DNA from 3 places in the Lysinibacillus sp. FSL W8-0992 genome. Region 2 is predicted to be linked to each of the others. Evidence: riboswitches for the same ligand, from Rfam matches in the RefSeq annotation. Region 2 holds a riboswitch; each other region holds the start of a gene.
The links. A riboswitch is a leader RNA that binds a small molecule or an ion and turns the genes downstream of it on or off. The one in region 2 is predicted to bind S-adenosylmethionine.
Positions count from the first base shown of each region.

Region 1: it holds a riboswitch for S-adenosylmethionine, as region 2 does, so the genes downstream of both, NSQ74_RS01415 (O-acetylhomoserine aminocarboxypropyltransferase/cysteine synthase family protein) here and NSQ74_RS17120 (YezD family protein) in region 2, are expected to answer to the same signal.
Region 3: it holds a riboswitch for S-adenosylmethionine, as region 2 does, so the genes downstream of both, NSQ74_RS04970 (cyclase family protein) here and NSQ74_RS17120 (YezD family protein) in region 2, are expected to answer to the same signal.

Region 1 is NZ_JBBOZQ010000001.1:342,271-346,844, forward strand. Features, by position in the region: gene NSQ74_RS01415 (O-acetylhomoserine aminocarboxypropyltransferase/cysteine synthase family protein) at 1-1,271, opposite strand, end outside; SAM riboswitch class I at 1,385-1,498, opposite strand; gene NSQ74_RS01420 (glycerol-3-phosphate acyltransferase) at 1,656-2,297, shown strand; gene NSQ74_RS01425 (succinate CoA transferase) at 2,513-4,033, opposite strand; gene chrR (class II chromate reductase ChrR) at 4,344-4,574, shown strand, end outside.
Region 2 is NZ_JBBOZQ010000001.1:3,403,204-3,407,777, forward strand. Features, by position in the region: gene NSQ74_RS17115 (flavin reductase family protein) at 279-767, shown strand; gene NSQ74_RS17120 (YezD family protein) at 981-1,136, opposite strand; SAM riboswitch class I at 1,210-1,307, opposite strand; gene NSQ74_RS17125 (phosphopantothenoylcysteine decarboxylase domain-containing protein) at 1,522-2,196, opposite strand; gene NSQ74_RS17130 (LysR family transcriptional regulator) at 2,294-3,169, opposite strand; gene NSQ74_RS17135 (DMT family transporter) at 3,304-4,203, shown strand; gene NSQ74_RS17140 (general stress protein) at 4,346-4,574, opposite strand, start outside.
Region 3 is NZ_JBBOZQ010000001.1:1,034,863-1,039,436, reverse strand. Features, by position in the region: gene NSQ74_RS04990 (DUF1540 domain-containing protein) at 1-10, opposite strand, end outside; gene NSQ74_RS04985 (methyltransferase domain-containing protein) at 124-726, opposite strand; gene NSQ74_RS04980 (VOC family protein) at 799-1,242, opposite strand; gene NSQ74_RS04975 (hypothetical protein) at 1,497-1,802, shown strand; SAM riboswitch class I at 1,911-2,012, shown strand; gene NSQ74_RS04970 (cyclase family protein) at 2,225-2,962, shown strand; gene NSQ74_RS04965 (DedA family protein) at 3,034-3,630, opposite strand; gene NSQ74_RS04960 (Cof-type HAD-IIB family hydrolase) at 4,059-4,574, opposite strand, start outside.

The sequences.
Region 1 (4,574 bases), 3.1 Mb from region 2:
ACTTGTGCAATTGCTTGTTCTAAGTCTGCAATAATATCCTCAACTGCCTCTAAACCGATTGATAAGCGAATGAGCGACTCGGATACGCCAGTTTGGATTAGTTCCTCAGCAGATAATTGTTGATGGGTTGTAGATGCTGGGTGAATAATTAACGATTTTGCATCTCCAACGTTTGCTACATGCGAGAATAGTTTCACGCTGTCTATTAGCTGACGCCCTGCTTCTCGTCCACCTTTAATGCCAAATGTAAGCACTGAACCGAAGCCATTTTTCAAGTATTTCTTCGCTAAGTCATGGGAAGCAAAATCCTCTAATCCATTATAGTTTACATATTCCACGGATGGGTGGTTACGTAAATATTCAGCAACTGCTAACGCATTCTCATTATGTTTAGGAATACGCAAATGAAGCGTTTCTAAACCTTGTAGTAAGTTAAAGGCAGCATCAGCACTTAATGTTGGACCAAAATCACGTAGTAGTTGCACACGCAGTTTTGTGGCAAATGCAGCAGCTGCAGTATCAATACCATATCGCAATCCATGATACGATGTGTCTGGCTCTGTAAATCTAGGGAATCTACCTTGTGTCCAATCAAATTTCCCAGCATCTACAACAACGCCACCTAAAGTTGTACCATGACCGCCGATCCATTTTGTTGCTGAGTGAACAACTATATCTGCACCAAAGTCGATTGGCGTTGCGCCATATGGTGAAGCAAATGTGCTATCAATAATTAATGGCAAGCCATTTTCATGTGCAATCGTTGCTACTGCTTCTACATCTAAAACCTTTAAACTTGGATTGCCGTAAATTTCAGCAAACACTGCTTTTGTGTTTTCATTAATCGCAGATCGGAAGTTCTCAGGGTTTGTTTCATCTACAAAAATTGTTTTAATACCGTAGTTTGGTAGTGTATTTGCTAATAAGTTATATGTTCCTCCGTATAAAGAGCTTGCTGCTACGATTTCATCCCCTGCACTTGCTAGATTTAAAATTGAAAATGCGATAGCTGCTGCACCTGATGAAAGTGCTACTGCTGCTGTACCGCCTTCCAGTAAAGCGACGCGTTTTTCAAAAACATCTACAGTTGGATTTGTAATACGTGTGTAAATATTGCCCGCTTCTTCTAATGCAAAAAGACGTTGCGCATGAGCAGTGTCTTTAAATACGAAAGCTGTTGAACGGTACACTGGTACAGTTCGAGAACCTGTCACTGGGTCAGGCTCTTGACCACCGTGTAATAGTAATGTTTCTGGTTTGAAATTCGACATATTTTCTTCCTCCTTAATGGTTTTACGATGGTACCGGAGATGAGGAGGATTTATGTGTAGAAAACAAAAACCCTCTTCAGTTAAGAAGAGGGTTGCGGTTGCAAGTTTTCCTCCCCTTATCTGCCAGATCCAAGTAAGAATCTGTAGGAATTAGCACCTTAGCAAGTTTGTCACTCACTGGTTGCCGGGCATCATAGGGCCTATCCCTCCGCCGCTCTTGATAAGAGTATGTGATTCAATTTCCATCGTTGTTACACAGTATAAACATAGACTTTTTTTCTGTCAACAGTAAAATTTATTTTTTTCTGAAACTTCTGTCTGCTAATTTACGTAATAAGAGCACATACACTATATTAAAAAATAAAAATGAAAGGAGCATTTTTTATGGAAAAAGCCATTATTTTTTTTATTATTATTATCATCGGTTATTTAATCGGCTGTATCCACGGATCTAAAGTAGCACAATTTCTATCGGGTGTAGATTTAAAAAAGACTGGTCATGGCAATGCTGGTGCCTCGAACGCAACGCTTTCTCTTGGCTGGAAATACGGCCTATTAGTGGCGCTAATTGATATTGGTAAAGGCGTCGGTGCTATTCTCTGTGCCATCTACTACTTTTCTTCTAATGCATCACAATTCACCGAAATACAAACGTGGCTCTTAATCTATACAATGGCTGCTAGTGTTATTTTAGGGCATAATTTCCCATTCCATATGGGCTTTAAAGGTGGCAAAGGTACTGCCTCCATTATTGGGATTTTACTTGCTGTCGATTGGAAAATTGCTTTATGTGCACTTATATTATTTGTGATTTTATCTTTCGCTACAAACTATTTAATCGTCGGTGTGTTAGAATTTTATATTGTATTTTGTACAGCAACTTATTTATGGATACCTGGAATTGGCCCAACTATTATTTCCATTCTACTTTTATGCATAGCGTTCATTTTGCATATTGAAAATATTAAAAGGCTATTCCAAGGAACAGAACCGAAAGTAACATCTGCCTTTAAAAAGTCAGCATAAACCAAGAGGATGAGACATATCTTTGAGGACACTAGTTGGTGGTAACGAGAGGTGTGACTCCTCGGCTACAGTACAAAATTAAGACGCAACTGACAGCGTGGCAGCGACGATTACGGCTGATTGTGTACCCGTGGAATGCATCCGCAGAAGCAGACATCAACGCATAGCAAAAAGTGTTAGATTGATAGCAGTCAATCTAACACTTTTTAAATATATTATTTAGCAAATGATGGATCTAGCATTGTACCGTTCTTTGCTAAATTCACATGCCAAGAAAGTGCTTTTTCTAAATCATGCGGTGTATGGTGACCACCTGTTGCTTCATTTGCGTCATTAAAGTACGCCCATAATTGCTCTTTATAATCTGGATGCGCACAGTTTTCAATGATTAGACCGACACGCTCTTTAGGTGCTAAACCTCTTAAGTCTGCAACGCCCTGCTCTGTTACGATAACATCCACATCATGTTCGGTATGGTCTACATGCGAAACCATTGGAACGATACTAGAAATTTTTCCACCTTTTGCATACGATTTTGTCACGAAAATACCTAATCGTGCGTTACGAGCAAAATCTCCAGAACCTCCAATACCATTCATCATCTTTGTGCCAGAAACATGAGTTGAATTTACATTCCCATAAATATCTAATTCAAGCGCTGTATTGACAGAGATCAAGCCGAGTCGACGGATAATTTCTGGGTGATTAGAAATTTCCTGTGGTCGTAATACTAATTTATCTGCATATTTTTCAAAATTTCCGTAAACTTGGTTTCCTACTTTTTCAGATAGGGTAATAGAAGTAGCAGATGCAAAGCTTACTTTTCCAGCATCCATTAATTCAAATACAGCATCCTGTAGTACTTCCGAATAAACTTCTAAATTTTCAAACTCGGAATCTTTGAAACCTAATAATACAGCATTCGCTACTGAACCTACACCTGATTGTAGTGGGCGTAAACTCGTAGTTAAACGACCTACTTTAATTTCTTCTCTTAAGAAATTCAGTAGATGATTTGCCATAATATCTGTTTCTTCATCAGCGGGAACAATCATTGATGGTGCATCTAAAATATCTGAAATAACAATGCCTTTTACTTTGTCTAAATTTAGTGGAATGCCAATTGTACCAAGACGATCTGACACATCTAGCATTGGAATTGGATCACGTTTACCTTGTGGTCCTGGAACAAAAATATCATGCACACCTTCTAATGCATCAAGCTGTGCTATGTTTAGCTCGATGATAACTTGGTCTGCTTCTTGTACGAAAATCGGAGAGTTACCAACTGAAGTTGTAGGAATCAATAAGCCATCTTCTGTAATAGCAGCAGCTTCAATAATAGCGAAGTCAATCGGACCAATAATGCCTTGGCGTACTAATTCAGCATTGTGTGATAAATGGGCATCAACATAAGTAACTTCCCCACTATTAATCATGTTTCGAATACCTGCGTCTCCTTGGAAAGGACCTCGCTTGCGAATAACACCAGCTTCTGCTAAGTATTGGTCAACTTCAGGCCCAAGTGATGCACCTGTATATACATCTACCTTGAAGCTTTCTGTTTTTGCTTTCTCAACAAGTGCAAGCGGTACCACTTTTACGTCACCTGCACGTGTAAACCCGCTCATACCAAGTACCATGCCGTCCTTAATCCAAGATGCTGCTTCTTCTGCTGATACGACTTTGTTTCGTAATTGTTCATTACGAAGCTTTTTTGCTAACTTTTCATCCATTCCTTATTCCTCCATCCCACATTTATTTACTTCAACTAGATTATTTGTCCTTCACATCGGTACACCCAACCAATGTAAAAAAACAGGAGATAAATAACCTGTCGTCATACATAATTTTACACTATTCAGAACATTTAAGCTATATCTAACAAAATATTTTACTTTACGAGTGAATTAAGTATTAGTCTTAATTATTTGAAAATAGTTTCATCTTAAACGTTCACCCTCTTTTATATTGGATTTGATTCGATTTTAGCTATAAATCGTGATATGCTCTTGGTATATTAATTGGGAAAAGGGGACTTTATAGATGGTTAAAGAATTATTACGTAACCACTCTTCGGTTCGTATTTATGATGGGAATCCTATATCTAAAGAAATCGTTGAGGATTTAATTGCTACTGCACAGATGGCAGCAACTTCTCACTTTGTACAAGCATATAGCGTAATTTGGGTAACGGACGAGGAGAAAAAAGAAAAGCTAGGTTTGCTGTCAGGAAATCCACGTCAATACGAAACTTCAGGTGGTGCTTTTGTATTT
Region 2 (4,574 bases):
AATAATCTATCCCTTTAATATCTCCATCCGGCTCTATAACTGCTACTGACACTAATGACTAAAGATACAATATAAAGTAGAAGTCTGGATATCCAAGTAATAATCAGCATTAAAAAGCATTAAAAAAATCCTTTCAATTGATGATTTTTTTAAAATAATCGTTATTAATCAGCTTTACAGTTGCTGGATTATTTTGTAGGCTATCCATAATAGCACCAGAAAAAATGCTACAAGAACAAACAACCCGTATTCTCCATAAAATAATAAGAGGTGATTGTATGACGGACAAAGTAACTGCTTTTAAACAGGCTTTAGGTAATTATCCAACAGGTGTCACAGTTGTCACAGCTTACAGCGATGTTAATGAACCGATTGGCTTAACGGTCAATTCCTTTGCATCTGTTTCCATAGATCCGCTCCTTATCCTATGGTCATTGGACAAAAAATCGCAGCTGCATCCACTTTTTAGTAATACGGACAAATTTGCGGTAAATATTTTAGCGAACGATCAAACACAATTATGTACAGTATTTTCAAGCAAAATCCCTGACCGATTTGCGCAAGTCAAATGGTCTAATTCTTTACATGGTTTGCCAATATTACATGATACTTTAGCTACGCTGCAATGCGAAACGTATAAAAAAATCGATGCAGGGGACCATACGATTTTCATTGGTCATATTTTAGAAATTGATAATGCGCAGAAGGAGCCATTGCTTTATCATCGTAGGCATATTGGTCAAATCCCAACGAGTTTTTACGAATAATAAAAAAGTAGGTATTTCAAATTTTATTTTGAGATGCCTACTTTTTTTGTTTGTACGTTAATAATATTTTTTCATTACGAACAATCTGCACATGCGTACAATATTGGAACATGAATCAAGTACATGAATGTTGCATATTAACTCAGGACACTATGTGGCGACAATAAGCTTAAAATTTGGTCCCGAGTTAATTTCTATGCTTCTTTTAAAGCTTTACTTTTTTTGAGGAAATCTTTGTTTTTCCAGTCGATTAATTTGGACAATAACTCCATCTTGAATTGTAATTTGCACTTCACCAAATTCTAAATTTTGAATAGCCTTCGCAATAACTTCTAATTTCTTATCATCAATCTTAGACAGTTGAGACATACGATACACCCCTTCTTTTTTTCATACTTTTGTGTATAAAAGAGATCCACGCATCAAGACGATTTGATGCCTCCCCTTATCTCTCAGATAACTTTGCTGGAGTTGGCACCGATTAACTCAGTTGCCGAGACTTCATTATGCCTCATTCCTCCAGACCTCTCGCGATAAGAGTTTACGTTTCTTGGAAATAATTCTATAATTCAGAAAACCTATTGTCAATATAAATATTATAAAACCTAGCTGAATACTATGCAATAGAGAAAAAAGTACATTTTTATTGCTCTAAATTTTCTTAAAATCCAATCTTAAGATCTTGAAAGCATTAGTATGAATGTTCAAAACATAAAAAAGCTGTGCAGAATTATATATTCTACACAGCTGCTCTTTATTCGTTTTGTAAGAATTCCATTAACACTTTTGCCGTTTCTTGTTTACCAATGACTTTGATAGGTTGTCCTTGTGCAGGTACAATCCAATGTGGCTCTTGTCCGCCATATAAAGATTGTGAACTATTGGCAACCATCAACTGTGCATTGGCTGTTTCCATACGAAGACGTGCACGGGACAGTAAAAACTCCTCATCGTCCGTTGCCTCTAGCTTAAATCCTACTAAAGTGACATTTGGCTGCCAACCCTTTATTTGCCCTAACACTTTTGGTGCTTTTTTAAAGTGAATAACTGGGGGCTCGTCAGACGGCATCTTCCCTGCACCTTCCATTAAATTCCCCGATTGATCGTATACTTTATCAATGACCCAATCAGAGCCTGCAGCTGCCATAATAACGATGTCTACTTGTTCATTTTGTACAGCATGACGAACCTTGTCACTTAAATCTTCAATACCTTCAAAGCGTACTGTACGCATTTTATCTTGATTAATCGGTAATTGTGCAAAATAGCCATGCATATAGATGACGTCTGCACCTGCGGCTAGAGCTGCTTCAGCCAAATAACAGCCCATTGACCCCTTCGATAAATTCGTATGCCCTCGCACACGATCCCATTTTTCAAGTGTTCCCCCACTTGTAATGAGTACGGTTTTTCCTTGTAATGTCCCCACTCACACTCACCTTTTCTTTTCAAACTATCATTTTTGAAAAATAACAAATTAATAAGCAATCTACATGTTCTATTTTAACGTAAAAAGCTTAAATAACCTATTTCTTATTTTGTTCTTTTAGCCACACACTTAAAATTTCCGCAAACTTTTTCGTTACTGGTGAGGCTTGATGTTTCATGGCTAGCCCTATCGTACGATAACCACCTTGCTTTAGTGGGATAGCCCTTAATGAGGACGGTAATCGGTTAATCACTAATCGAGGTAAAATTGTAATGCCTAAATGGTGTGAAATCATCGAAATAATCCCAACCTCCTCCGATAGCTCAAATCGAATATTCGGTTTAACATGGTACTGCTCTAAAATTACTTTTACATCATTAGTTCCTCGATACGATGTCATTATAAAAGGCATGTCTTCTAGTTCAGTAATATCAATTTCTGAACGATTATAAAGAGAGCTTTGATCAGAAACTATACATAAAAGGGGGTCTTGGACCAATTCGATAAATTGAAATTGCTCCGATTTTTGACCATTAAGAAAACCAGCATCAACTTCACCACTTTGTAGCCACTGTTCAATTTCATAATAGTCCCCTTCACGTAACTCTACTTGTATACCTGGAAACTGATTGTCCATAATACGGATAATTTCTGGCATCCAGTTGGAAGAAATACTAGAAATAACACCTATTCGCAATTTCCCTCTGGTTACACCAAGAATATGGGCCGCTTCTTGTTGTAATAATTCGTCCGCATCAAGAACATTTCGCATAGCCCGAAGCATTGTTTGTCCCTCGCTCGTTAATGTCACACCTGTTCGACTTCGATGAATAAGGGCAAATCCACATTCTTTCTCTAAGCTGGAAACAGCATGACTAACTGCCGATTGGGTTAATCCAAGAGCGTCAGCCGCTTTCGTAAAGCTTGAAACTTCTGCAACTTTATTTAAAATCTCATATTTGACTAAACTCATTCACATTCCCTCATATATACATGAATTTTTTTAATACTAATCATTATAAACATTCGTTTTACTAATCACAATACAAGATATATAGTAAATTTTAGTATGAAACTGTTTTAGTACACAGAGATAGAAGGTGCATAATGAGTAATCAAGGGAAAGCAAATTTATTAATGGTCATAGTTACAATGTTTTGGGGATTGTCTTATACGTTTATGGTAATGGGACTTGAAACATTAGCTGTATTTAATGTGGTAGCGTTACGCTGTATCATCGCATTTTTGGCAGCAGGCATTATTTTTTATAAACGTATGATAAAGGTCAATTTCAAAACATTGAAATACGCAGCTATTCAAGGTTTTCTGTTATTCATTGTCTTTGCACTTAGCTTATTTGGATTAGAGACAACTTCTGTTTCAAATGCAGGATTTATTTTAAGCCTTACAGTAGTCTTAGTGCCCATTTTCAGTAGCTTTATCGAGAAAAAGTTGCCATCAAAAGCAGTAAGTTTTGCAATTATTTGCACGATGATTGGTATTACAGTATTAACTATTCAACATTCTTTTACATTTCAAATGGGCGATATATTAGTTGCAATCGCGGCATTATGTTATTCGATTTATTTACTGTTAAACGGTCATTTTACACGTAGCGTAGAATCGATTTCTTATGGTATTTACCAGCTCGGTTTTGCTGGAATTTATGCGCTTGTTTTAACACTACTTTTTGAAGCACCAACACTTCCGAATTCAACTACTTCATGGATTGCGATTTTAGGGCTTGGTATTATCTGTAGTGCATTTTGCTTCGTTGGCCAAACTGTTGCACAACAGTACACTTCTGCTACACATACAGGACTAATTTTCTCATTAGAACCTATTTTCGCAGCGATGTTTGCGATGATGTTCATCGGCGAAGGGCTAACGGCTAAACTACTTATCGGCGGAAGCTTTATTTTAATTGGTAATCTTGTCGCTCAGTTTGAACAACTTCACATCCTACGATTTATGAGAAAACATGAACAAGAAAAAGTTATGCATTAAAAATACTAAGGCTCTGAAAATTGATAAGATTTTCAGGGTCTTTTCTTTTTTGTTAATAGAAAAACAGCAAAAAGTGAAATGGAGTGCATACCATTTCACTTTTTGCTTCTTTGAAGCTAGTTAAATTCTAGCCTCTTTACCTCTATAAATATCTTCTCATTTGTTCAGCTTCATTCATTTGCTCTTCAGCTTTTAGTCGCTCTTCGCGTTGTGCTGGTGTCTCATCAACGATAGATTGAGGTGGCGTTACATGTGTATCGAATGGGTCAAGTTGAGCGCGTTTTGAATCTGCAATCAGTGTAGATGTTGAAGGATTTACATTATCATGCTCCGCATATAATACGATGGCTCCTTCTTCAACAAGCTGAGCG
Region 3 (4,574 bases), 2.4 Mb from region 2:
GTTGTGCCATCGTATCACACCTCCTCTTTTGTTATCCTTAACAAATTCGGGGTTTTCAATACTTAACTTAAACATAAAACCTTAATATAGCCTAAAATCATAATGGTGCCTGTTTTTTCTTTATTATCTTCTAACAGCGACTAATTTATTTGCTGCGTGACAATGTTTAATATTGTTGTCATGCTGATCTTCAAATTGGTAGGAACGATAATATTGAATAGACCAACTATGATATAAATCTTTGATTTCGCCTTCTTTACATATTCCTTTAACAAATGGTGCTAAATCGTCTGGAATATCTACTTCGTCTGTAAATACGGTAATAATATTGATGCCTTGTGTCTTCGTATGTATTTGCATTGAATGAATAATGCTATGCCAAGCTTCACGCTCTAAAAAGTGGAACAAGCCATGTGAAATAATACAATCATAGGAATGTTTAAACTTATAAGTAGTAACATCGTGCACAATAGCCTGTAAGTTATGTAATTGGTGCAACGCTTTATATTTATTGATTTTAGCAATACCTGCCTCCGAAATATCGATGGCTTCAACCTCAAACCCAAGCTGTGCTAAATAGACTGCGTGCCGACCATCACCACACCCTATATCTAAAATACGCGCCCCAGCTTGTAATGTTTTTGCCCATTCAACCACCTCATCACTTGGGTTACCAAAAGCATAATGCGTATCCGCTAAGTAATCTTTCTCCCAAAACGGTTTCACTATACCATCTCCTCTATCGGTTAGTTTATAAAAACGTGCTTTGACAAAACTTCATCAAAGCACACTGACAATCTATTGCGTAATAATTAACATGTCATTTTCATCAAATTGCCACATATCACCGTGTGCAACTTCCCAATAAAAGCCGTTTGGGTCTTGGAAATAGCCGCTATAGCCTCCCCAAAACACTGTTTCAGGCTCTTTTACAATATTCGCTCCAGCTTTTTTTGCTAACAAAAATACTTCATCGACTTCTTCTTTAGACTTTCCATTATAGGCAAGTGTAATGCCATTAAAGCCATTCCCTACAGCAGGTGGATTCGCTTCATCAATATCCTTTACTAAGCGCTCAATTGGGAATAAAGATATTTTTGTTCCTGCATTATTAAAAAAAATAACATCTGGATTTGTTTCATCCCCATAAACGACTACTTCAAACCCAAGCCCATCACGATAAAATGCCAGCGATTCTACCATATTTTTCACACCCAATGTAATTAAGTTTAAACGATTCATCCCATCTGCCCCTTTTCTACAGTATCTAATACTTATTCTACTTTTTTAATTAATTTCCCTTTATCTCACGTTCCATATAAAAGATGTTCTTCAACACAAAACATAATGCCGCTACATAAGATACACTAAGATATTAGCTATGGATTGGAGGAATTCTGCTGTATTACAATCCTTATCCGTATTATGTTTATCAATATCCACATTGGGGCACTTCTAATACGCCTTTACCGCATCATTTGCCGGGACAGCTTGCGATGCCCACATCCCCAAACCCAAATCCGTACCCGCCTATTAATACGTTGAAGTTGAAAACATCTGCCAAACAAATTCAGCCAATTATGCAGCAGGCCCAATTACTGACAGAGAAAATTGAAGGGTCTGATCAATTTGCACATGATCTTAAAAATGCCGCACAGCTTTCCAAGCAAGATGAAGTGCAAAAACTCATTTCTTCAGCTGGCGTTACGGCGAAGTTTGAAGCGAAATATACGCCAGATAATATTCGAATTGTATTATCAGAAGGTGGGTGCTGTAGTATAGCGGTAATTTTATATTGGTAAGGGAAAAGCTTCTTATTTTTTATAACCATGCACTCCGATAGAACTTGTAAACTATTTATGATTATGCTAAAGTATTTGGTATTACTATTTCTGAAAATTCATATATTTTTCTTATCAAGAGAGATGGAGGGATTGGCCCTATGAAGTCTCAGCAACCAGTCTTAGGCATGGTGCTAATTCCAATTTGCGAAATTCGCAAGAAGATGAGGAGACTGACTTCAGTTACACGAGAGTCCTCTTCTTTCAAGGAGGGCTCTTTTTTTATTTTATTTTAAACAAGAGTTAATTTCATATGGAGCAAAAGGGGCTAGGGGCTTGCACGTGGAAAGCGTCTGCCTAAAGCGTAATTTTTATCTCTTCAATGTTCGTATGTAATGATGAAATTAATTCACCACTCATAATAAAGAAAGCAGGGAATAAAAATGACAAATGAACTTTTACAAGCATTGCAGTTATTAAAATCTAAGGAATGGGTTGACTTAACACACACATTCGGACCTAACTCGCCTCATTTTTTTATGTTTGAAGATGCCAAATTTGAAACGCTCTTTTCGCATAATGACGGCTTCTTTGCACAACAATTTACGTTTCCCGGGCAATATGGAACACATATTGATCCACCTATCCACTTTGTTTCAGATACACGCTACTTAGACGAATTAGAATTAAAAGAACTTGTCCTACCGCTAATTGTTATTGATAAGTCCAAGGAAGCTAAATCGGACAATGACTTCACGTTAAGTGTACAAGATATTTTAGATTTCGAAGCAGAATATGGAGAAATTGAAGCAGGTACATTTGTTGCTCTGCGAACTGATTGGAGTAAACGCTGGCCTGATAAGGATTTATTTAATAATAAAGATAAAGATGGTCATAACCATATTCCAGGTTGGGGTTTAGAAGCATTGCAGTTTTTATTTACAGAACGGAACATCAATGCAATAGGTCACGAAACGTTCGATACAGATTCAGCGGCAGATTTCCGTAAAAATGGAACGCTTGATGGCGAATACTTTGTACTAGATCAGGATACATATCAAATTGAACTGATGACGAATTTAGATAAGCTACCAGCAAAAGGAGCAGTCATTTTCAATATTGTGCCAAAGCCTGAAAAAGCATCTGGATTCCCTGTACGTTCATTTGCTATTTTGCCTTAATTCAATACAAAAATGGTCTGCCTCAAATGTCATATAACATTTGCAGCAGACCTTCTTTTAACATGCGATATTCATTTAATCGTATTTCTTTTTTTAAAAATATAGTACACAATCAGCATTATTACTATAAACAGCAATATAGCAAAGAGGCTGTATTGGGATAAATACATACCAACAAAACGCCACTTATTTCCTAGCTCTTTCCCTAAAGTAATAAATGTGAAAGTCCATACTATTGCACCTGCATACGCATAAACAGCAAACTTTTTATAAGGATAATTATTAATGGCTGCAATATATGCTGTAAGGTGACGAACGCCAGGTATAAAGTATCCAATTAATAATAATACAGGCCCTATCTTTTCAAACAATTTTTTCGTAAACTCAATTTTTTGTGCAGTTATATAAATTTTTGGCCCATATTTTTGTAATAACGGCAAACCGAATCGACGACCAACAAAGTAGCTGAGGGTGATGCCTCCTGCAGCTCCCACCGCAGCACTTATTAATGCAGGAATATGCTCTAAATTTTCTCGATAAACATTATACCCTACATAGGTTAAAAAAATTTCGTCAGGAAGTGGCAGCCCGACAATCCCTCCAACTAGTATAAGAATAATCCCAAAATACCCGTAATGTTCAATAAGAGATTGCACGTGATGCACCATTTTTACCCCACCTAAAGCCTTAATTTTCCCATTATCTTAGCTTAACATAAGCCTCTTAAAGTCAATTATTTCTAACAATCACTTTTGCATAGGTTTAATCATTATTACATGTATATCAATATTGTACAATCAACAGAACTTTATTTTTGTTAAATTCAGTTTTCAACAAAAACCCGCTTTACCGTATCTTCGTATCTCCTTCAGCGCTAATTTCTATTGATGATGACACCATATTCCTTACTGTAGACTCACATCATGTACGACTTATTTCGTCGTGACTGATGCGCTGACTAAAAAACAAATACATACGACAATGGCAACTAGAATAGCTACTACAATCATTATTTATAATTTATTCATACAATCTGAGAACATTCCCCTATAGATGCGATTGCAATATTATTTCATTCTTTATTATATTTGTTACCTTAGATAAGCTGTAGCTTGCGCAATGCATAATCTATGCCACCTTCATCTGATTTCATCGTGATATAATCAGCGATATTTTTTAATGCAACACTGCCATTTCCCATCGCAATACCATATCCAACTTGCTTTAACATATCAATATCATTATCTCCATCTCCAAAAGCAATTGCCTCTTTCGGAACTAGGTTGAAATATTTTAGCACTGCTTCAACTGCAATGGATTTTGATACATCATCTTGTAGCACATTTATAATCGTCGGATGCCATCTCTCAAACTTCAAATTCGGAAACTGTGTTATGTACTTTTTCTCTTCTTTTACGTTGGCATATAAACACATTAAGTAAACTTCCTCGTTTAAAATATTATTATTAGTAGGAGGATACTCATCTAAAGATAATGTCTCCTTCATTGCTTTTAGTGTTGCAGGATGGCGAACATTATTCATGAATAGTTGATCAGTGAAAAATGATAGACTATTGTTATTGTCATCAGCAAAAGCTTTTACGTTTTCTAC